4 regions of the Pseudoalteromonas sp. bablab_jr010 genome follow, and region 1 is predicted to be linked to each of the others. Evidence: predicted binding sites of a transcription regulator. Region 1 holds the regulator's gene; each other region holds the start of a gene.
The links. Region 1 encodes sigma-54, which starts transcription at its own class of promoters, with help from an activator protein. Its sites were predicted from a motif close to GTTGGCACGNNNNTNGNNT; they were not measured.

Region 1 (5,232 bases):
GATCGCCAAATCGGTAAACTAAAAGATGGCGTTGGCATATTCGAAGGTAACGTAGAGATCGTGCATGGTGATCGTCGCATTACAGCAGAGCGACTTGAGGCACATGGCGGTGACACCGAAGGTACAGTCGAATTAATTATCGCTACAGGCAAACCAGCTTACTTCGAAGAAAAGCAAGCTGATGGTACCGTGATGAGCGCCAGCGCCGAAGAAGTTCGTTATGATGTTGCGAAGCGCTTCTTAACACTCAATGGCGAAGCTGAAGTCACTCAAGCGGGTCAAAAAGTAACGGCAAAAAGCATTACCTACGATATGGCTCAACAGCTGATCAGCGCAGAAAAAGACGAAAACTCAACAGATCGTGTACACACTATTTTAGTGCCTGTAGAAAATAAAAAAGACGATAAAGGCCAACCATGAGCACATTAAAAGCAGAGCTTTTAGCTAAAAGCTACAAAGGCCGCCAAGTGGTTAAAAATGTCGGTCTTGAAGTTGAAGCGGGCAGTATTGTTGGCTTGTTAGGGCCAAATGGTGCAGGTAAAACAACGACCTTCTATATGATTGTAGGCCTCGTACCAAGCGACAAAGGAAAAATAAGCATCGATGATAACGATATCACGCTTTTGCCAATGCACAGCCGTGCGCGCTTAGGTATTGGTTATCTACCACAAGAGTCGTCTATTTTTCGAAAATTAACAGTTTACCAAAACTTGATGGCCATATTAGAGACCCGCAAAGATCTTAACAAAACAACGCGCGAAGAGACGCTTAACAACTTATTAGATGAATTTAGCATTCAACATATTCGCGATAGCCAAGGTATGGCACTGTCAGGTGGTGAACGACGCCGCGTTGAAATTGCACGTGCATTAGCCGCTAATCCTAAATTTATCCTTTTAGATGAGCCTTTTGCTGGTGTTGATCCTATTTCAGTGTTAGATATAAAGAAAATTATTGAGCACCTAAAAAATCGTGGTATTGGTGTACTTATTACTGACCATAATGTTCGAGAAACCCTTGATGTTTGTGAAAAAGCCTACATTGTTTCTCATGGGGAGCTAATTGCATCAGGCACACCTGAGCACGTATTAGCAGACCAAACTGTACGTGATGTTTATCTAGGCGAGCAATTCAGGCTGTAACCATTACGCCACCGACTAGAGCATCTGCTAGACTTATACAATGACAATAAATCGATAACAGTGTCTTCACCGTTACCGATAACTTAAAAAGGATTGTTAGGGATACATGAGGCAATCATTACAGCTGCGCATGGGCCAGCAACTTACAATGACTCCACAACTGCAACAAGCCATTCGCTTGTTGCAGCTCAGTACATTGGATCTCCAGCAAGAAATTCAAGAAGCGCTTGATAGTAATCCTCTGCTTGAAGTGGAAGAAGCGGATTACAACGAAGAAAGCATCGGTAAGAATGAGCAAAAAGCGGAGTCTGACGATGTACAAGTCAGCGCGTCTGCCGACGAAGCACCTAGCGAATTCGAGCAAGAAAGCAGTGATGCTCTGAGTAAGGATACGGTTAGCGATGACTTAGCTATGGATGTTACGTGGGATGAGTACATGAGTGCCGCCCCATCAACATCGTCTGGGCCAATGCCTGAAGACGAGTCTATTTACCAAGGTGCTTCAACAGAAACACTGCAAGAATATTTAATGTGGCAACTACAGCTCACACCATTTAGTCCTACCGATGAAGCGATTGCCGTTGCCATCGTTGAAGCTATCGATGACTCAGGTATTTTAACGGTTAGCTGCGAAGATATTGTCGAAAGCTTTAATCAAAATAATGATGAAGAAGAAATCGAACTCGATGAAGTTGAAGCTGTCTTAAAAAGAATACAGTTATTCGATCCAGTTGGTATCGGCGCGCGAAGTTTACAAGAGTGCCTGTGTATACAACTTCGTCAATTCGATGCCAATACGCCATATTTAGCTGAAACTAAAATGGTTTTATCTGAGCATATCGAATTATTAGCAAGTCGCGACTATCGCACTTTAATGAAAAAGACTAAGCTTAAAGAAAACGAGCTTAAAGAAGTGATGACGCTCATTCACAGCTTAAATCCTAAGCCTGCGGATAGCATAGTACGCGAAGAATCTGAGTACGTCATACCCGATGTATCAGTGAAAAAAGTGAAAGGCCGCTGGGTAGTCGAGTTAAACCCAGATTGTATGCCAAAAATTAGAGTGAATAGCCAATATGCAGCGATGTCTCGCTCTGTTAAATCAAGTAGCGACAGCCAATTTATTCGTTCTCACTTACAAGAAGCAAAGTGGTTTATTAAGAGCTTAGAAAGCCGTAACGATACTTTACTAAAAGTGACCAACTGTATCGTGCAACAACAGCAAGCTTTCTTTGAACATGGCCCAGAAGCAATGAAGCCAATGGTGCTAAACGATGTCGCAGAAATGGTCGAAATGCATGAATCGACGATTTCTCGGGTTACAACACAAAAATATATGCATACCCCAAGGGGAATTTTTGAGTTGAAATATTTCTTCTCAAGCCATGTCAGCACCGAAAATGGTGGTGAGTGTTCTTCTACAGCAATTCGCGCTTTAATCAAGAAGTTAGTTGCTGCAGAAAACTCGGTTAAACCATTGAGTGATAGCAAAATTGCAGATATATTGGCTGAGCAAGGAATTAAAGTAGCTAGACGTACAATTGCAAAATATCGTGAGTCTCTAGCAATACCTCCGTCTAATCAGCGTAAAAGTCTGATTTAGACGTTTTACATAGAAGGAAAATGCTTATGCAACTAAATTTAACTGGTCGTCACGTAGAAGTCACTGATTCATTAAGAGACTATGTAAACACTAAGTTCGCAAAACTAGAAAGGCATTTTGATCATATTAATAATGTTCATGTCATTTTAGATGTAGAAAAATTAAGCCAAAAAGCAGAAGCAACTTTACATGTAAACGGAGGCGAGTTGTTCGCTTCTACAGAACATCAAGATATGTACGCAGCAATTGACTCATTGATCGATAAACTTGATCGCCAAGTCATTAAGCATAAAGAGAAATTAGCTCGACATTAAATTATGAAACTTAGTTCACTTACTAATCAGGACTGCAGCAAAGCTGCGGTCCTTTTTAATAGCAAAAAAAGAATTCTTGAGTATATTAGCGAGTTAGCTCACCAGCAGTTTCCTCATTTATCTCAACAAGATATCCTAGATGCTTTTCTGAACAGGGAAAAGTTAGGTAGTACAGGTATCGGCCGAGGAATAGCTATTCCCCACGGTCGAATGAGTGGTGCTGATGAACCTCATGCATTTATTATTGTCAGTGAATCTCCCATCAATTTTGATGCGATAGACAATCGTCCCGTTGATATTTTTGTGGCACTCATCGTACCAGATGGCGATTGCCAGTTGCACTTGAAGACCTTGTCAACAATTGCTGATAGACTTAAAGATAAAGATTTTTGTAAACAGTTGCGAAGTGCTACAAGCGATCAGCAACTATTTCAAGTAATTGCATCAGAGGCATAAATGGAATTAATAATTATCAGCGGTCGCTCAGGCTCGGGGAAATCGGTCGCTTTACGAGTTCTTGAAGACTTAGGCTACTACTGTGTTGATAATATTCCTGTCAACCTACTGCCTTCGCTCGTGCGAAGTGTTTCTGATAATTATGACAAAATTGCCGTCAGTATCGACGTACGTAACTTACCGAAAGAGCAGCAAGAGTTTAATGATATTCTTGAGTACCTGCCAGGTTTTGCAAACCCAACACTATTCTACCTAGATAGTGATGACCAAACCCTAATTAAGCGTTTTTCTGAAACTCGCCGTTTGCATCCATTATCGATTGATTCTTTACCGCTTGATCTTGCCATTAAACAAGAAAAAATCCTGCTGGATGTGCTGATCACCCGCGCTGACTTTATGATTGATACCACTGATTTGAGTGTTCATCAGTTAGCAGAATCAATTCGTGAAAAGATTTTAGGTAAGAAAGATAAAAAACTGATTATTACGTTTATGTCGTTTGGTTTTAAGCATGGTATTCCAAAAGAAGCTGACTACGTTTTTGATGCACGCTTTTTACCGAACCCACACTGGGAGCCTGATTTGAAGCCATTAACCGGCCTCGATCAGCCTGTCAGGGATTATTTAGCTAGCCACAGCATAGTGCAAAAGTTCACTTGGCAGATTCAAACCTTTGTACAGACTTGGTTGCCACATCTAGAGCGCAATAACCGCAGTTACCTAACCATTGCAATTGGTTGTACAGGAGGCCAACACCGTTCTGTTTACTTAGCGCAAACAATTGGTGAAAGCTTTTCTAAAACTCATGCTAATGTAAAAATTCGCCACCGCGAACAAGATATCTAACTAGGCACCAACAATGCACGCTGAAGATACCTTTTTAATTCAAAACAAACTTGGCTTACATGCTCGCGCTGCGACTGTTTTAGCGCAACTAGCACTGCAATTTGATGCCAAAATTACACTTTTTCAAGATGAGAAAGAAGCTGAAGGCGACAGCGTGTTAGCGTTAATGCTCCTTGAAAGTAGTCAAGGAAAAGAGGTTCGTGTTGTATGCGAAGGTCCTGACGCTGACGCTGCATTAACGGCAATCGGCGAATTAATTGCGCAACGCTTTCACGAGCAAGAATAGCATTTGCTAAGACTTCAAGGTTTACGGTAAACTTACTTCGGATATTTAAAATTCCCTTTAAATATCCTACTTTTATATCGCTCGCTTTTCTAAATTACAAAACTCTTAATAAATTTATCGCAGTGCGACGATATCTCTGCAAATACACTACAAAGCAACTATGCTGTATTTGCATAGCCTATTTAAACTTTTTTCAGTTGTAAGGACGCCAATGCCAGAAGCCTTTGAACAAGATTACCCACTACAACAACTCAAACAAGTGACCAAGTCACTCAATAGTGGTCAATTTGTTCAAGTGCGCGGCATGTTAGCCAAAACGGCACCTTGTGATACAGCCCTTTTACTTGAGTCTTCTCCTCATAAAATTCGTCGTATGCTTTGGCAGCTGGTTGACCCAGATGTCCGTGGTGATGTTCTAGAGGAACTCTCTGAAGATGTACGTCTTGGCATTATTGCCCAGATGGAGCCTGAGCACATTGCTGCTGCTACAGAAGATATGGACGACGATGACTTAGGTGAGGTTTTACGTAGTCTTCCTGATACCGTATATCAAGACGTTGTTAGCGCGATGGACTCGCAAGATAG
Region 2 (5,232 bases), on a different contig from region 1:
GATTTCAATTTCATGTTACAGTGACTTCTCATTTAGTTAGGTATTACTATAACGTTTCAGTGAAAGAAAAATTGCATTTATTGGGAATAAAACTTTTTCTTGCCCGTTATAGTAGTGTGAGTTGGCTGAATCATTGATGAGTTGTTTCATTAATCGGCCCTTGCCCTAACCAATAAGGGAAACTATGACAAATACAGTAACCAGTTTATTACCAGCGCTGCGACGTTTTGCATTTTCGCTTACCGGCAATCAAGCAGATGCCGATGATATTGTACAAATGACCATCGAGAAACTTTTACAAAAAGGCATGCCCGATGATATTGAACCACTAAAATGGGCTTTCAAGATCTGTCGAAATGTTTGGATCGACGAATACCGCTCGCGAAAAGTGCGCTTAAAGGCAGTTCAAAATACTGAACTTCAAGAACCCGTCTGCGACGATGAACAAGAGAGTTTCGCTACCCAAGAGACTTTGCAACGAGTAAATAACGCTTTAACAAGCTTGCCAGATGAACAGCGCGCTATAGTATCTCTCGTGGCAGTGCAAGGTATGGCTTACAAAGATGTTGCGCACACCCTCGAGATACCTGTTGGCACCGTGATGAGTAAATTGTCACGAGCCAGAGCTGCACTTTATCAATTAATTAAGCCTGATTTCACCAAGGAAAACGCATGAAGATTGATGACCAAACACTCAGTGCTTTTTTAGACAATGAATTACCAGCAAACGAAATGGACGCAATACGTAATGCAATTGCTGAAGATGAGCAACTCGCTTTACGCCTAGCTGAACTATCTGAAGTTGACATGCTCGTTAAACAACACGCAGCACAGATTGATGCAATGCCCTTGTCTGATGAACTTGCACAAACAATCGAGCAACAAAATAAAGAGAATGTCGTTTCGCTATCTAAATGGCAGCAAATTAAACTAGCTGGTCGCAAACAAATGGCCGTTGCAGCAAGTATTGCGGTGCTTTTTACAGTCGCTATTGCTAGCTTTGTTCAACAACAAGGTTTGGAACAACCCATTGCCAACGCATTAGATCAACAACTGAGTGGCGACAACACACTATTAGATACAAACAGAAGCCTAACTGCACAGCTTAGCTTTGTTAATAATAATGGCGATTTTTGCCGCCAATACACGCTGTATTCTAAAACTACCCAGCAAACACATATTGCATGTAAGCAACAAGGAATTTGGCAGCTTCATGCATCAAGCGAGCAACGCGCAATGTCAAGCCAAAGCTATCGCTTAGCAAGTAAAACACCTGCGCTTGATAGTTACATCGACGAGCATATTCAAGGCCAGCCGTTAGATCGTAACGCCGAACAACAAGCACTAACTAACCATTGGCAATAAGCGAGGCAATCATGAAACACGTGTTATTAGCTTATTTTGCCATTGCTTTACTTGGCTGCACCAGCAGCCAACATCCGACCGATAAAAGCATACCAGGCCTAACAACTAAGCAGCTTGCAGATAATCAATATATTCTTCGATACGAAACTCGTCACGGTTCAAAGCGCTCAGCGCTTGAGCAAAGTATGCTGCAAGCCGCCAAAGTTACCATAGACAAAGGTTATGACTGGTTTCTCGTTGCCGAGCAGGCAGTTGATGTTGAGCGTTCCAAGCCCACTAACAAACCACGTTTTGAGCAAAGAGCACACTGCGGTTTATTAACCTGCACAAGTCAAACTTCGCCAGCACTGCATGAGTCAACGTTATTAGAGCGCACAATAGTCGTACAATTAACAATCATTTTAGGAAAAGGCATAAAACCAAGTGAAAAAGCGCATGATGCTTATACGCTAATTGAACAAGCTAATAATTCATAAAATTAATATTTAAAGGTAAAAATTATCCTCATTACATCTTTTTACCTACGGCTGAACTGCATAAGTAATTACACCGTTAATCACTAATACTTTGATCTCACTTAAGTGAAATTAACTAGATAAGCGCTAAACTTACCACAACTTGATTAATTGTAAGGATGTAGCCATGACACACCTAGTTAGTGATTTAATGACGCCAGACCCATTTGCTATTAGCGCGCAAAATACCCTGCATGATGCTCATAATCTAATGAAAGAGAAAAATGTTCGTCATATCCCCGTGATCAATGAGCACGGTGGTTTGGTTGGCATGTTAACGCAAAAAATCATGATTGCTCAGGTAATGAATATCATGGCGAATTACAGCGCCAGCGCCCTCGAACGCAAGGAAAAGCAAACTAAAGTGGTTGATATTATGGCTACCGATTTTACCAGTATCTCGCCAGAGCAACCGCTACACGAAGTTGCTAAGTTTTTTGTTGAAAACCGTCATGGCTGCATGCCTGTGGTTGATAAAGATAACAACCTAGTGGGCATTCTAACTTCATCTGATTTTGTTCGTTTAGCAGCTGCATTGCTTTCTTAAATCGTAACTTTGTATCTGCACACTGAATTTTTTACAGAAGGTGTGCAGAGTTTTCATACTTCTTCTTAGCTAGTATCACCCCTCTCAAGACTTAAATAAAATTAACCCCCTAAAATTCAGAAACTTATAATTTAAAAATTATTAGGCACAACGCTTGCTTCTGTGTAATTACACATGCTTTTTAGATTAAAAGCGAAAGGAAATTTACAGATAATCTCGGAGGAGTAATGAGTAATTCATCATCAAAAATCGCAGAATTTACAGCACCGGGTGTTAAAGACCAAGCTGCAGCGGACACGATTGCTATTCTAGACCAACGCATGGTCGCTTTAATCGATTTACACCTCACTTTAAAACACATTCATTGGAATGTTGTTGGTCCTAATTTTATTGGTGTACACGAAATGTTAGACCCACAAGTAAGCGCAGTGCAAGAGATGACTGACACGATTGCAGAGCGTATTGCAACCATGGGCGGCGTACCTGTTGGCACACCTCAATCAATTGTAGAACGCCGTACTTGGCAAGATTATTCAATTGGTAAAGGCTTAGTTACTGACCACCTAACAGCGCTTGATAAAGTGTATAACGGTGTTAATAAAGACCACCGTTCAGCTATCGATAAGCTTGGTGAGCTAGACCCAGTTTCTGAAGATATGATTACCGGCCAACTGGCTGATTTAGAACAATTCCAATGGTTTGTTCGTGCGCATATTGAATCGTCTACCGGCGAATTGAAAGGTTAAACCCCCTAGGTCTATCCGAAGACCCCTTGCCCAGCATTTGCTGGGCTTTTTTATGCTTTGTTACAACCAACCTTTATGTTTAAAGAACAAGTAAGGTGCAAAGCCAGACAGCAACATAATGCCAATTGCAAACGGGTAACCCCATGCCCATTGCAGTTCAGGCATGCTGTTAAAATTCATCCCATAGATACTGGCGACAACGGTCGGAGGTAAAAACACCACTGAGGCGATAGAGAAGGTTTTGATAATTTGGTTTTGTTCGATGTTAATAAAACCCTGAGTCGAGTCCATTAAGAAATTCACCTTATCAAACAAAAATGTACAGTGAGACATAAGGGTATCAATATCGAGTACAATTTCACGTAGTGATTCGCGGTCTTCTGTCGGCGCTCCTAGGTGGCGCAGTAAAAACGAAATATTCCGGCGCGTATCCATCAAACATAAACGCACCTTACCGTTATTATCTTCAAGGCGAGAAATTCGGCTAACGGCTTCTTCTAAGTCAGAGTCATCCTCTTCAAGTACATAGGCACTAAGTTTTTCTAACTGATGATGCATATCTTCAAGCATATCAGCGTGGTTTTCGACTTTTTGGTCAAATAAAGTCACCAAAAGTTGCTTTGGATTATCACACGCCACTTGCCCTTTCCGAGCACGTAGTCGTAATAGACGAAAATCGGCTAGTTCATCATCGCGGATTGTCAGCAAACAGTTGTCTTGTAACAAACAAGCTACGGTTACCGTGTTAAAGCGCCCTTCATTTGGTGACATGAATAGCGCATGCACATGCAAGCCTTCATGGTCGATAAAACAACGGGAAGAGGCCTCGATTTCTTCAACATCATCAGCGCCGGGTAAGGTGATATTAAGGATGCTTGCCAGCGCTTGTCGTTCTTCTTCAGTCGGATTTATAGTATCAATCCAATGGGCATTCTTAATAGCGGTTGCAAGAGGCATATCAGCAGCTGGCTCTGTTTCTGTGATCACACCTTGGTCTATAGAAAAAAATCGTAACATGCGCCCTACTTAAAAAATAAAATTATTTAAAGAATTTAGATGTTTCAAAGACAAACAATATATCAGTGTTTTTATGGAGCAAGCCATTAAAATAGCTTGGCAAATGCAAGCTGGTTTCGCCCAGATGATTTAGCGCTATAAAGTGCATTATCAGCTCTTTTCATTAACGATATTAAGTTTTCTTCATGAGAACGGTCCCAATCAGCTACCCCTAAACTAACTGTAATCTTTAGCGGTTGCTCAGCGTAATTAATTGTCATCTTTGCGACAGATTTACGGAGCAATTCTAGCTTCTGTTTTGCCTCTACCACTCGCGTGTTTACCAAAATTAGAGCAAACTCTTCGCCCCCTAAACGACCCAGTAAATCCTCTTGCCTTAAAGTTTTCTTGACTAGGTTTGCAAAACTTACCAATACCTCATCTCCAGCAGCATGACCGTATGTATCATTAATTTTTTTGAAGTGATCTAAGTCTAAATAAGCAAATACAACTGGTTGATTATTACTTTGACACATTTGCAATAGTTCATTCCCTTGAGCTAGAAACTCTCGACGAGATAGCAATCCTGTTAAATGATCATACATTGCTAGTTTTCGATGTGTTTCCTCTAATTTTTGAACTTTAATCATCAAACCACTAATAGACCATGAAACGATTGGCGCAGTAACTGCAGGAGCAATTGTCGCTATAATAAAAATGATAGGCATCATTTCTGTCCCTGTAGCAAGAAGAATCAAGAAAGTAATCAGTAAAGAAATTGCAATACTAATCACTGTAATAAAAAGCATCCTAAGCCAACGGCTTTTTTCTCTTTCTCGATAATCCATTAAAGTTCGTTCTGTTTCATAAAAACGCCTCATGCAAGCCTCCCGCCCTCAAAGTGATAGATGATCGAGTATAATCTAAATTTCATCCAACAAGACTAGCACAAAGAGTTGAACTACGAAGTTACACCCTCAAACACATATTGATTGTGATAACTATTTTCATTTGCATTTAATTAATTATAATAGGGCTACTATCATTCAAGTGAGTGCAAATA
Region 3 (5,232 bases), on a different contig from region 1:
CACCTCGGCCACCAGCTCTAATCCACTGTTAGCTAACATTAAACTAGATGACAGCTTGCTCTGTACCAATGGTGCACGAAGCAAACACTGATTATAATCGGCTTTATCGTCGTCACCTTTAAGACATATGTTTAAAAAGGCTCTGGTGTCACCAATATTCAAATCTACATCTACATCGAGCTCTAATTTACTACTTAAATTAAACTCAGGAGCAATCGTTAAATCATTCATCGTCTCAGGATCCACGCCAGTAGCAGGAGGCGTTGTCTCAGGTGGTGTTGTATCTGTTGTAGGTGCTTGCGTTACATTTGTTCCAGCACTTTCAGTTGCAGAGTCGCCTTCACCACCGCCACCACACGCAGCTAACATTAAGCTTATGATCACTAAAGTATAATGTTTCATAATTATTCTCCTCTTGAAATCACGTTAGCAGGCTTAGCATTGTTGAACCACATTGGCTTTTCTTGCCCTTTTGATTCTGCAAATGCTTTAAAGTCGCTGTATGCATGGGTAATATCTACCCCTTCTTTAGGGTGAGCCCAAGAAGTACCTACTTCAATTGCCCAAGGTAGACCTGTTTCGGTTTGGAAGTAAAAACCCAGCGAACTGTCAGATGCATCATCAGACTCTGCGAAAGAAAATAGTTGCATATCAAATTTTTCTGTCGGCTGCTGATTCTTAAGGTGAACCTCCCAGCTTCTAGGGTCTTTACCAACCAAGGCTTCACCATGATAGTGTCCATCAGCTGCAAATATGAAAGGATCTAATGTGTACTTAGGTGCATCAGCGGTCGCTGTACCTGGTAATAAATCAATAAACAATGAAAACGTGACTTTATTGTTGCTATCACAACCCGTCTCGGTTCTAAAATAATTACAATTAGACTGTTTATCAATGTAATCCCAAGTATCAGGCATAATCACGAAAATAGCATCTTCAGTATTTTGCTCTAAGATCTCGTGCGTTTGTTCAAGACCATTAATCAGTAAACTAGTTTTATCAGCATTAATTTGGCTACGTAAAATGCGTTTATCATTTGAACCTTCCACAGTCTCATATAACCTAACTGCAAAGCCATTATGAAAATCAGCACCTATCCCAACTAGCTCACCTTCTATTTTGTAACCTGTAGCCACACCATTTTGATCTATAATTGTAGTTCGATAGTTTATAACTAAATCATTGAAGTCATAATCTCCAGAAAATGGCCATTTATCCTCAAATGCAAGTGTTACCCAGCTATTTTCACCTGGGTAAACTAGGCTTCCCAATGTTGTTACAGAGTAATCTTCTACCTCCCCACCAATAACACCACCAGTTGCTGTAATTGGATTGGTTTCACTACCATCAGTTACACGAAAGCGAGACCAGGTTGTTCCCATAACGGCATCATCTGGAACATTAACCAAAATGCTATTATCGCCTTGGTTTAACCGATATTTAGACACCGTAATTTCATCCGCATCAAATTGGTAATTCTGATCCCAATCAAACCATGCGTATAGATATGTCTCGTCATTTGCAGAGGTAACAATAATTTGACTGGTATTGCCTGCTACCAAATCAGTGACGAACTTAACGCCGTCATCTGATTGATCATCAGGTGTTAAAAGTAAGTCTGAACGTGTATTAATATTCTCGCCATCTACTGTAGCACCTAAGTAAACCAAATTAGTTTGATCTGCATTTGGGTCAAATAAATGTCTTGCGCCACTGTCTTCGAGTGAGGTTTGATAAGGAGCAGGTGCATCACCAAAATCGATTGAATTATCCGTTACCTTTACCTCAGCAATTGCGCAGCGTGCACCATCATTTTGATTTGATGTAGGCCCTAAAGTAAACACCGCAGCAGTTGGCGTGTAACCGTTTACAGGGCTAATGCTAAGGTCTACTTTGTGTATTTTACCGCTTCGGTTATTACTAAAATAAAACTGTCCTTTTACATCAAAATACCCAGCACCATTCGCTCCGGTATCACCAGCTATATCTAAGTTCGCCACAAATGTGGGTGTCTTATTATTAAGATCTATTTCGTATAAGTCGCCATTTGATTCAACTGCATACAAAAGGTTGCTATTAGGATGAAAAGCAAAATCATAAATAGCTAACCCCCAGCTAGCTGAACCCGCAACTAAATCAGCTTGATATTCATCAGCAGGCTCTGTCAAATCAATACCGTACAATCCGAATTTGGGATGATACAAATAATATACCGCCTGATTAGTTTCACTATTTACATGGATGTCACCCACATAGAAGTTAGTATCAGGCAGACCGTTAACCACGAGTCGTTCTAGTTGATAATCATCACCAATTTTGACAACACTCTTCGGGCTTTGCTTACTAAAGCCATACATATATTGGTCTTTATAGTTAAAACCCACAGCATTTACGCTTTCATTGTTTGTTTCGTCACTAAAGTTTAATGACGGTGCTAATACTGTCGCTTTAGCAGAGACCAAATCAATTCCAAACATTTGTGCAGGTGTACCTTGTATTAGAAATGCTTTACTTGGGCATTCTTCAAACGGAGCTGCGCTTACATAACTAGTGGCAAGCACTGATAAAAGACAGACGGGTATTTTGCTTTTCATAATTACACTCTCCTGTGGTTATGTAATTATTTAAAGCAGCAATTGTTCCAAAATATAACTCATTAAAAAATAAGGTTTTAAATATTTTTTGTAGATTCTTTTTGCAAGATGCAACCATCTATATCGCAAAATGCAATTCTTTTTAATCACAAAAAACAAATTTACTCAACACAAAAGCATGATGTGCTAGAATTGCTTCAGAAAAAATAATAATAAATGTTAAAAATGAACTTTAAAGCTCTTGTTATTCTGCTGTGTACCTTGTCATTTGCATCAATTGCGTCAACTCTACAAGGCCACATTGATGAAGCTAGAACAATAAGCGATTACCAAGAACGCTATAAATATTTAACAAATATAGATAAACGCCTTATTGAATCTGCCAGTTTTGCTGAGCGATTAAGCTTTAATGTTAGATTAATTCACGTTCATATACACCTAGGTCAGTTTCAACAGGCGCAAAATATAGTAGAAGAACTTGAGTCTTCTCCAAAATATAAAAGTGACTCCTCTATTTATAGCGAATTGTATTTAGTCAAAGCTCGATTGGCATATAGTGCAAATAAACTAGAATCTGCAATTCACTTATCTCAACAAAATGTCGCGCTGTTTCAGCGTTTGCAACTCACCGATTACGAAATTGATGCCGTTGCGAGCCTTGTCAGTGCTTATCATAATGCAGGTGAATATCAAGCAGCCTTAAACTTGCTTGAGGTTTATATTCACGACAACAATCGAGAATTATCCTTAAAGCAAAAAGAAATGCTCTACCATGGTTATTCGCGTAATCTTGAACAGTTAGACCGGTTAACCCTTGCCCTAGAATATAAGCTAAAACGCCGTGAAGTTATTCAGCAAATGTCGCCGTCTATTTCATTACAAGCAGGTATAAGTTATTCAATTGCCCAAAGTTATTTAGATTTAGAACAATACGAAAAAGCAAAGAGCGAGTTTATTACAGCCCTTAGTTTTGATAGGCAAACGGGTTCACTATCTGATATCGGACATAGTTTAGTTAAGCTATCCCAATGCGAATATGGACTTAAAAACTACCCTGCAGCAATTGCATACGCACAAGAGGCTAAGCAGGTCTTCGCTAGTTATAACAGTACGCGAAATACTGCCTGGGCAAACCATAATATTGCGATAAATTTGCTCGAAATAGATAAACCTGACCAAGCATTAAGCATTGAAAAACAAGTGCTCATTGAACTCAAGCAAGACGATCACTTATATATAGATGTATTACTTACATTAGCTAAGCTGTACATTGGCTCTACTGAGCACGAACAAGCTAAACATTATGCTGAGCAAGCCTACCAGTTAAGTAAGCAAAAAAATAAGCTGCAAAAGCAAATCATTGCCCTAGAACATTTGATCACTGTGACAGAAAAACAAGCTGATTATAAACAAGCCCTGTCGTATCAACGTGCTATTACAGAGCTTGAAAAAGGCTTTGCCCGTAACAACTACAACCACCGTTTAGCTGAGCTACAAAACTCCATTGCAATGCGCGACCGCGATTTAGCAATACAAGATTTAAAACTCCAAGACAATGAAAAAAGCCAAGCTATTGCCGCACAACGTCAAGCTATTTTATACAGCGTCTTATTATTTAGCCTGCTTTTAGCTGCAATGGGCATTGCTTTATTAAGAATAAGACAGAGAAAACAGCTTATTGAACAGCGCCGAAATTATCTGGATAAACAAATCAGTCAACGTAGTAAGTTATTATCACAAGTAGCTCACGAACTAAGTGGTCCATTAACAGGGTTGCGCTTACACCTTGAAACGCTTCAAGCAGGCCTAACCCAATTTAATGAGCTTACATACGAAAAGCTTAACCAAAAAATCACCGACATGGCAACTTTAGTGACTGATTTAAATAAAATTTCACTTTTAGAACAAAGCAGTTTTCAGCTCAACGTAACAACAGTTAATGCGGCTGAGTATTTCCAAAGCCTACACGCAGATATGCTGATCCAGCTTGAAAAATTTGAAGTGACATTTACACAAAATGTTGCTGATGAACTAAGTTTTGAGTGCGATGCAACACGGCTTTCACAGTTATTTGCAAACTTAATCAGTAATTCGCTTAAGTACACAAATCACCCTGGTAAGATTAATTTGACGATTAGCCAAAACCAAACACAGCTTTTAATCTGCTATGAAGATTCATCCCCTGGCGTCAGCGACGAGAGTTTAGCAAAGATTTTTGACCACCTTTATAGAGTGCCTGACTTAAAAACAGTGAAACAGTCAGGTTCAGGAATTGGGCTTGCGATAGTAAAACAAATTGTCGAAGCCCATAACTGGCGTATTACAGCAGCTCATAGCGAACTGGGTGGTGTCCGCTATGACTTAACGATTGCTATTTAGCAGATTTGTCTGGCCATTCGAACGCGCCAACATCGCCAGGAAATACAACCGGTGATTCAATACCGTCTTTGTTTACAGCCGCAACACCAAAATAGTAGTTATCGATAACAACATTTTTAAGGGTTGCTTCGGTTACCTTGCCAACATCGCGGCTAAACTGCCATTGTGGCTCACTGGTATAACGCCAATAGATTTTATAACTGACCACCGTTGGATCATCACTTTTATGCCACGCTAATGTTGTACTCGGCTTTACGGC
Region 4 (5,232 bases), on a different contig from region 1:
TGTTGTGCATTACGAATAATGTTCAGTACCACTTGCTGAATTTTACTCTGATCTATGTATACACTCGGTATACTTGGATCATAGTCTTTCACTAAAGTGATATTGGCATTGTTGTCTAACATGCTCAGTTTAATCACCGACTCTAACGCTTGGTGAATATTGCCATGGGATTTGTGTGGCAGTTGATTCGGACCAAGTAAACGGTCGACAAGCTCGCGTAAACGGTCTGCTTGTTCAATGATTAATTCGGCACATTGATCACGTTCTTGCTGATCAACCTCATACTGCAATAATTGCGCCGCTCCGCGAATTCCACCTAAAGGATTTTTAATTTCATGTGCTAAACCACGAATAAGGTTACGGGCAGCTTGATATTGATGCATTTGATTCGAAGCTTGGTCATGGCGAATTTCATCATCCATTTGGCGGCATTCGAACAGGATATAATTTTCATCGTTGCTACTTATTCGGCGTGTACTAATAGTTAACTTGGCATGGCGAGAATCGACGAACACCACGTCAGCTCTATGTTGGTGGCAATCGACACCGTCAAACAACGAATACTGAGCAATACGTTTTAAATCTATCGAGTGGTAGTTAAATAGGTTGTCGAACGGTTGGTTGATGATACGTTTTGGGCCTAAACCTAAAAGCTCACTGGCGCTATCGTTTGCGTAAACCAGTTTAAAATCATGATCGAGTAAAATAACAGCAGTACTTAAATTTTTCCAAATACTGTCGAGTAATTGAGAATTAAAATGTAAATCTCTGAGCATGGTTGCACCATTTTAGTGCGTTTCAATTTAGTGCAGCTTAGCATACTCTTTTTGCTTTGCGAGACATCATGTCGAAAATTCTAATTTCCGTTATTAATTGAAGTTCTGTGCATGAAAAAAGTGCTGACTGGGCTAACTGAAACGAGTTTATTATTTGCATCAAAAAGTTTCGCTTGTAATGTGTGTTCGCCTCGAAAGACCTCTCTTAGAGCAAAGGTCGTGCTATTACTTGGTGCGCCATGAGGTGAACCATCAACGAGTAATTGAACTTTGAAACCAGTTTCAAAACGGGGGCTGATTCGTGTAGTAACATAAACAGAACCTGTATTTTCTCTCACAGTTTCTTCATTTGCGGGGGCTGCAATTGACACTTTAAAGTTAACAGGGACTGCACTTGGAGCAGTATCAAGAATACTGGTATCAGCTGCAGGCATTGTAAGGTTTTGGGTATTTAACTTGACCTCAGTAGCACCGGGGCGAGGAGTATCAGAAAATACTAATACACCATTCTCATCTTTCCAAGAATAGACTTTTTGTGCTGCTGTATAACCAAAAAAGCTTGCAAATAATAACGATAATACCAATAAGGTTGTGCTTTTCACCCTGCGACCCTGCATTTTTTCACTTAACTAAAACTGTAGAGTAGAACCCGCTCAATTACCATTAAAAAAGCCCGCAGAGCGGGCTTGAGAACACACATTTATTATCTTTTAGATAATTCTGATACAGCGTGTATTACACGCTGTAGTACATTTCGAACTCAACTGGGTGAGTTGTCATGTTAAGTTTTTCAACTTCTTGGCTCTTAAGCGCGATGTATGCATCGATTAGGTCATCAGTGAATACGCCACCTTGAGTTAAGAACTCACGGTCTGCGTCTAATGATGCAAGTGCTTCTTGTAAAGAAGATGCAACTTGTGGGATCTCAGCTGCTTCTTCAGCAGGTAGATCGTATAAATCTTTGTCCATTGCATCGCCAGGGTGGATCTTGTTCTTGATACCGTCTAGGCCAGCCATAAGCATTGCAGAGAATGCTAAGTATGGGTTAGCTGTTGGATCAGGGAAACGTACTTCGATACGACGTGCTTTTGCAGACGGTACCACTGGGATACGGATTGAAGCAGAACGGTTACGTGCAGAGTATGCAAGCATTACAGGAGCTTCGAAGCCTGGTACTAAACGCTTGTATGAGTTCGTTGACGCGTTAGCGAATGCGTTGATTGCTTTAGCGTGCTTGATGATACCACCGATGTAGTAAAGTGCCTCTTCAGAAAGACCTGCGTATTTGTCACCAGCGAAGATGTTTACGCCATCTTTACCTAGAGATTGGTGACAGTGCATACCAGAACCGTTATCACCTACGATTGGTTTAGGCATGAATGTCGCTGTTTTTCCGTATAAGTGAGCCATGTTATGGATAACATATTTCATCTCTTGGATTTCGTCAGCTTTTAATACCATTGTATTGAAGCGAGTTGCGATCTCATTTTGACCTGCAGTTGCTACTTCGTGGTGGTGAGCTTCTACTACTTGACCTAGTTCTTCAAGAACTAAACAAGTTGCTGAACGCCAGTCATGTGATGAATCAACAGGTGAACACGGGAAGTAACCGCCTTTAACACCTGGACGGTGACCCATGTTGCCGCCTTCATAATCTTTATCTGAGTTCCAAGCTGCTTCTACAGAATCGATTTTGTACATAGAACCAGACATGTCTGATTTGTATTTAACGTCATCAAAAAGGAAGAATTCTGGCTCTGGACCGAATAATACAGTGTCAGCAATACCAGTAGAGCGCATGTACTCTTCAGCGCGTTTTGCAACAGAACGTGGATCACGCTCGTAACCTTGAAGTGTTGAAGGCTCAACGACGTCACAACGTACGATTAGTGTAGCTTCTTCAGAAAACGGGTCCATTTTCGCAGACTCAGGAACAGGCATAAGTACCATGTCTGATTCGTTGATACCTTTCCAGCCAGCAATTGAAGAACCGTCAAACATTTTGCCGTCTTCGAAGAAATCTTCATCAATTTGATGATGAGGAATAGAAACATGCTGTTCTTTACCTTTGGTATCAGTAAAGCGTAAATCAATGAACTTAACGTCATTTTCTTTGATAAAATCTAAAACCGATTGTGACATGTGTCCTCCAATTGTTGGGTTTTATTTTTGCTGCATTATTGCTTTTCGCTTATATAAGCTGGTTTCGTGCCATGTTTTTAACACCTTGTTTAGGCTTGTAAAAAGTGAACAGGGCTTCGTTTTGTTAACTTTTGTTGCACTAAGTTGGTGCGTAAAAAGATCATTCTGGTGCGTAAAAAGTGCGACCTTGTTTTGCACAATTATTGAGCGTGCCAATTTTTCGGTTATGAACACTATTTAGTGCCAAAATATGGTTCAAAAACTAAAATTTCGCCAGTATTGAGCTCAGATTCACTTTAATTTTCATAAATTTGTCATTTATAAAACAGATACTTATAAAAAGCCTGAAGAAAGTTTATAAATTTATATTGGATAAACTTTCATCCATGCCATTATTAAGGGATAATATGCGCCCTTTTAAATCCTATGCTGGGACATCTGGTGAAAACGCAGGTGACTGCGTAGATCTTGCAGGATCAATGAGATTCAATTTCTCTGAGAAAAAATATGAGCATCGAAAAGTTAAGAAATATAGCGATTATCGCCCACGTTGACCACGGTAAAACAACTTTGGTTGATAAACTGCTTGAGCAATCAGGCACATTAGAAACGCGCGGCGGTAACGAAGAGCGCGTAATGGACTCAAACGACATTGAGAAAGAACGTGGTATTACCATTTTAGCTAAGAACACAGCTATCTCTTGGAACGACTACCATATCAATATCGTAGACACCCCAGGACACGCCGACTTCGGTGGTGAAGTAGAACGCGTACTTTCGATGGCTGACTCAGTATTACTACTTGTTGATGCTCAAGAAGGTCCAATGCCGCAAACGCGTTTCGTAACGCAAAAAGCATTCGCACAAGGTTTAACGCCGATTGTTGTTATCAACAAAATCGACAAACCAGGCGCACGTCCTGACTGGGTTATGGACCAAGTTTTCGATTTATTCGATAACCTAGGTGCAACTGACGAACAGTTAGACTTTAAAGTAATCTATGCATCAGCTATCAACGGCTGGGCAACAATGGATTTAGACGAGCCATCAGATAACATGGAACCAATGTTCCAGATGATCGTTGACGAAGTATCTCCACCGGATGCAGATCCTGAAGGTGCTTTCCAAATGCAAATTTCTCAGCTTGACTACAACTCATACATCGGTGTTATCGGTGTAGGTCGTATCAAGCGTGGTACTGTTCGTCCTAACCAACAGGTTACTGTTGTAAGCGCAGACGGTACTAAGCGTAACGGTAAAGTTGGCCAAGTAATGAGCTACTTAGGTCTTGAGCGTCATGAAGCAGAATCTGCAGGCGCAGGTGACATCATTGCAATCACTGGTCTTGGTGAGCTGAAAATCTCAGACACTATCTGTGATGTAAACACCGTTGAAGCATTACCACCACTAAGCGTTGATGAGCCTACAGTAACAATGACGTTCTCTGTAAACACATCACCATTTGCTGGTAAAGAAGGTAAATTCGTAACGTCACGTAACATTCTTGAGCGTTTACAAGCTGAGCTTGTTCACAACGTTGCATTACGTGTTGAAGAAACTGACAACCCAGATAGCTTCCGTGTTTCTGGTCGTGGTGAGTTACACTTAGGTATCTTAATCGAGAACATGCGTCGTGAAGGTTACGAGCTTGCGGTATCTCGTCCACAAGTAATCCTTCGTGAAGTTGATGGTCAAAAAGAAGAGCCATACGAAACACTTACAATCGACTGTCAAGAAGAGCACCAAGGTTCTATCATGGAACAAATTGGTCTTCGTAAGGGTGAACTAACAGACATGTCTCCAGATGGTAAAGGCCGTGTACGTATGGACTTTATGATCCCAAGCCGTGGCTTAATTGGTTTCCAAACTGAATTCATGACATTAACGTCTGGTTCTGGTCTTCTTTACCACACATTTGATCACTACGGTCCACATAAAGGCGGTACTATCGGTGCTCGTAAGAATGGTGTAATGATTGCAAACGCAACTGGTAAAGCACTTACTAACGCATTATTCAACTTACAAGACCGTGGTAAGTTATTCATCGGTCACGGTGTTGAAGTTTACGAAGGTATGGTTATCGGTATCCACAGCCGTGACAACGACCTAACTGTAAACGCGCTTAAAGGTAAGCAACTTACAAACGTTCGTGCATCGGGTACAGATGAAGCACAAACGCTTGTTCCACCACTAAACTACACGCTTGAACAAGCGATTGAGTTCATCGATGATGACGAGTTAGTGGAAGTAACACCTGAGAACATCCGTATTCGTAAGCGTCACTTAACTGAAAGTGAGCGTAAGCGTGCGAGCC

Region 2: dps (DNA starvation/stationary phase protection protein Dps) is a predicted target of sigma-54. The motif match lies at 2,569-2,587, and genes of this name have one in related genera.
Region 3: JIG37_RS01570 (LruC domain-containing protein) is a predicted target of sigma-54. The motif match lies at 2,628-2,646, and genes of this name have one in related genera.
Region 4: glnA (glutamate--ammonia ligase) is a predicted target of sigma-54. The motif match lies at 2,974-2,992, and genes of this name have one in related genera.

What each region holds. Positions count from the first base shown of each region.
Region 1 covers NZ_JACDWV010000200.1:15,246-20,477, reverse strand. The annotation lists gene lptA (lipopolysaccharide transport periplasmic protein LptA) at 1-420, shown strand, start outside; gene lptB (LPS export ABC transporter ATP-binding protein) at 417-1,142, shown strand; gene JIG37_RS20650 (RNA polymerase factor sigma-54) at 1,249-2,745, shown strand; gene hpf (ribosome hibernation promoting factor) at 2,772-3,059, shown strand; gene ptsN (PTS IIA-like nitrogen regulatory protein PtsN) at 3,063-3,515, shown strand; gene rapZ (RNase adapter RapZ) at 3,516-4,361, shown strand; gene JIG37_RS20630 (HPr family phosphocarrier protein) at 4,375-4,647, shown strand; gene mgtE (magnesium transporter) at 4,859-5,232, shown strand, end outside.
Region 2 covers NZ_JACDWV010000085.1:118,372-123,603, forward strand. The annotation lists gene JIG37_RS08230 (S8 family serine peptidase) at 1-14, opposite strand, end outside; gene JIG37_RS08235 (RNA polymerase sigma factor) at 185-676, shown strand; gene JIG37_RS08240 (hypothetical protein) at 673-1,365, shown strand; gene JIG37_RS08245 (hypothetical protein) at 1,377-1,841, shown strand; gene JIG37_RS08250 (CBS domain-containing protein) at 2,008-2,427, shown strand; gene dps (DNA starvation/stationary phase protection protein Dps) at 2,655-3,173, shown strand; gene corA (magnesium/cobalt transporter CorA) at 3,234-4,190, opposite strand; gene JIG37_RS08265 (GGDEF domain-containing protein) at 4,277-5,050, opposite strand; gene JIG37_RS08270 (ABC transporter substrate-binding protein) at 5,232-5,232, shown strand, end outside.
Region 3 covers NZ_JACDWV010000036.1:2,406-7,637, forward strand. The annotation lists gene JIG37_RS01565 (hypothetical protein) at 1-402, opposite strand, end outside; gene JIG37_RS01570 (LruC domain-containing protein) at 405-2,594, opposite strand; gene JIG37_RS01575 (ATP-binding protein) at 2,820-4,973, shown strand; gene JIG37_RS01580 (M28 family metallopeptidase) at 4,966-5,232, opposite strand, start outside.
Region 4 covers NZ_JACDWV010000045.1:5,043-10,274, reverse strand. The annotation lists gene glnL (nitrogen regulation protein NR(II)) at 1-776, opposite strand, end outside; gene JIG37_RS01940 (DUF4124 domain-containing protein) at 857-1,393, opposite strand; gene glnA (glutamate--ammonia ligase) at 1,512-2,918, opposite strand; gene typA (translational GTPase TypA) at 3,426-5,232, shown strand, end outside.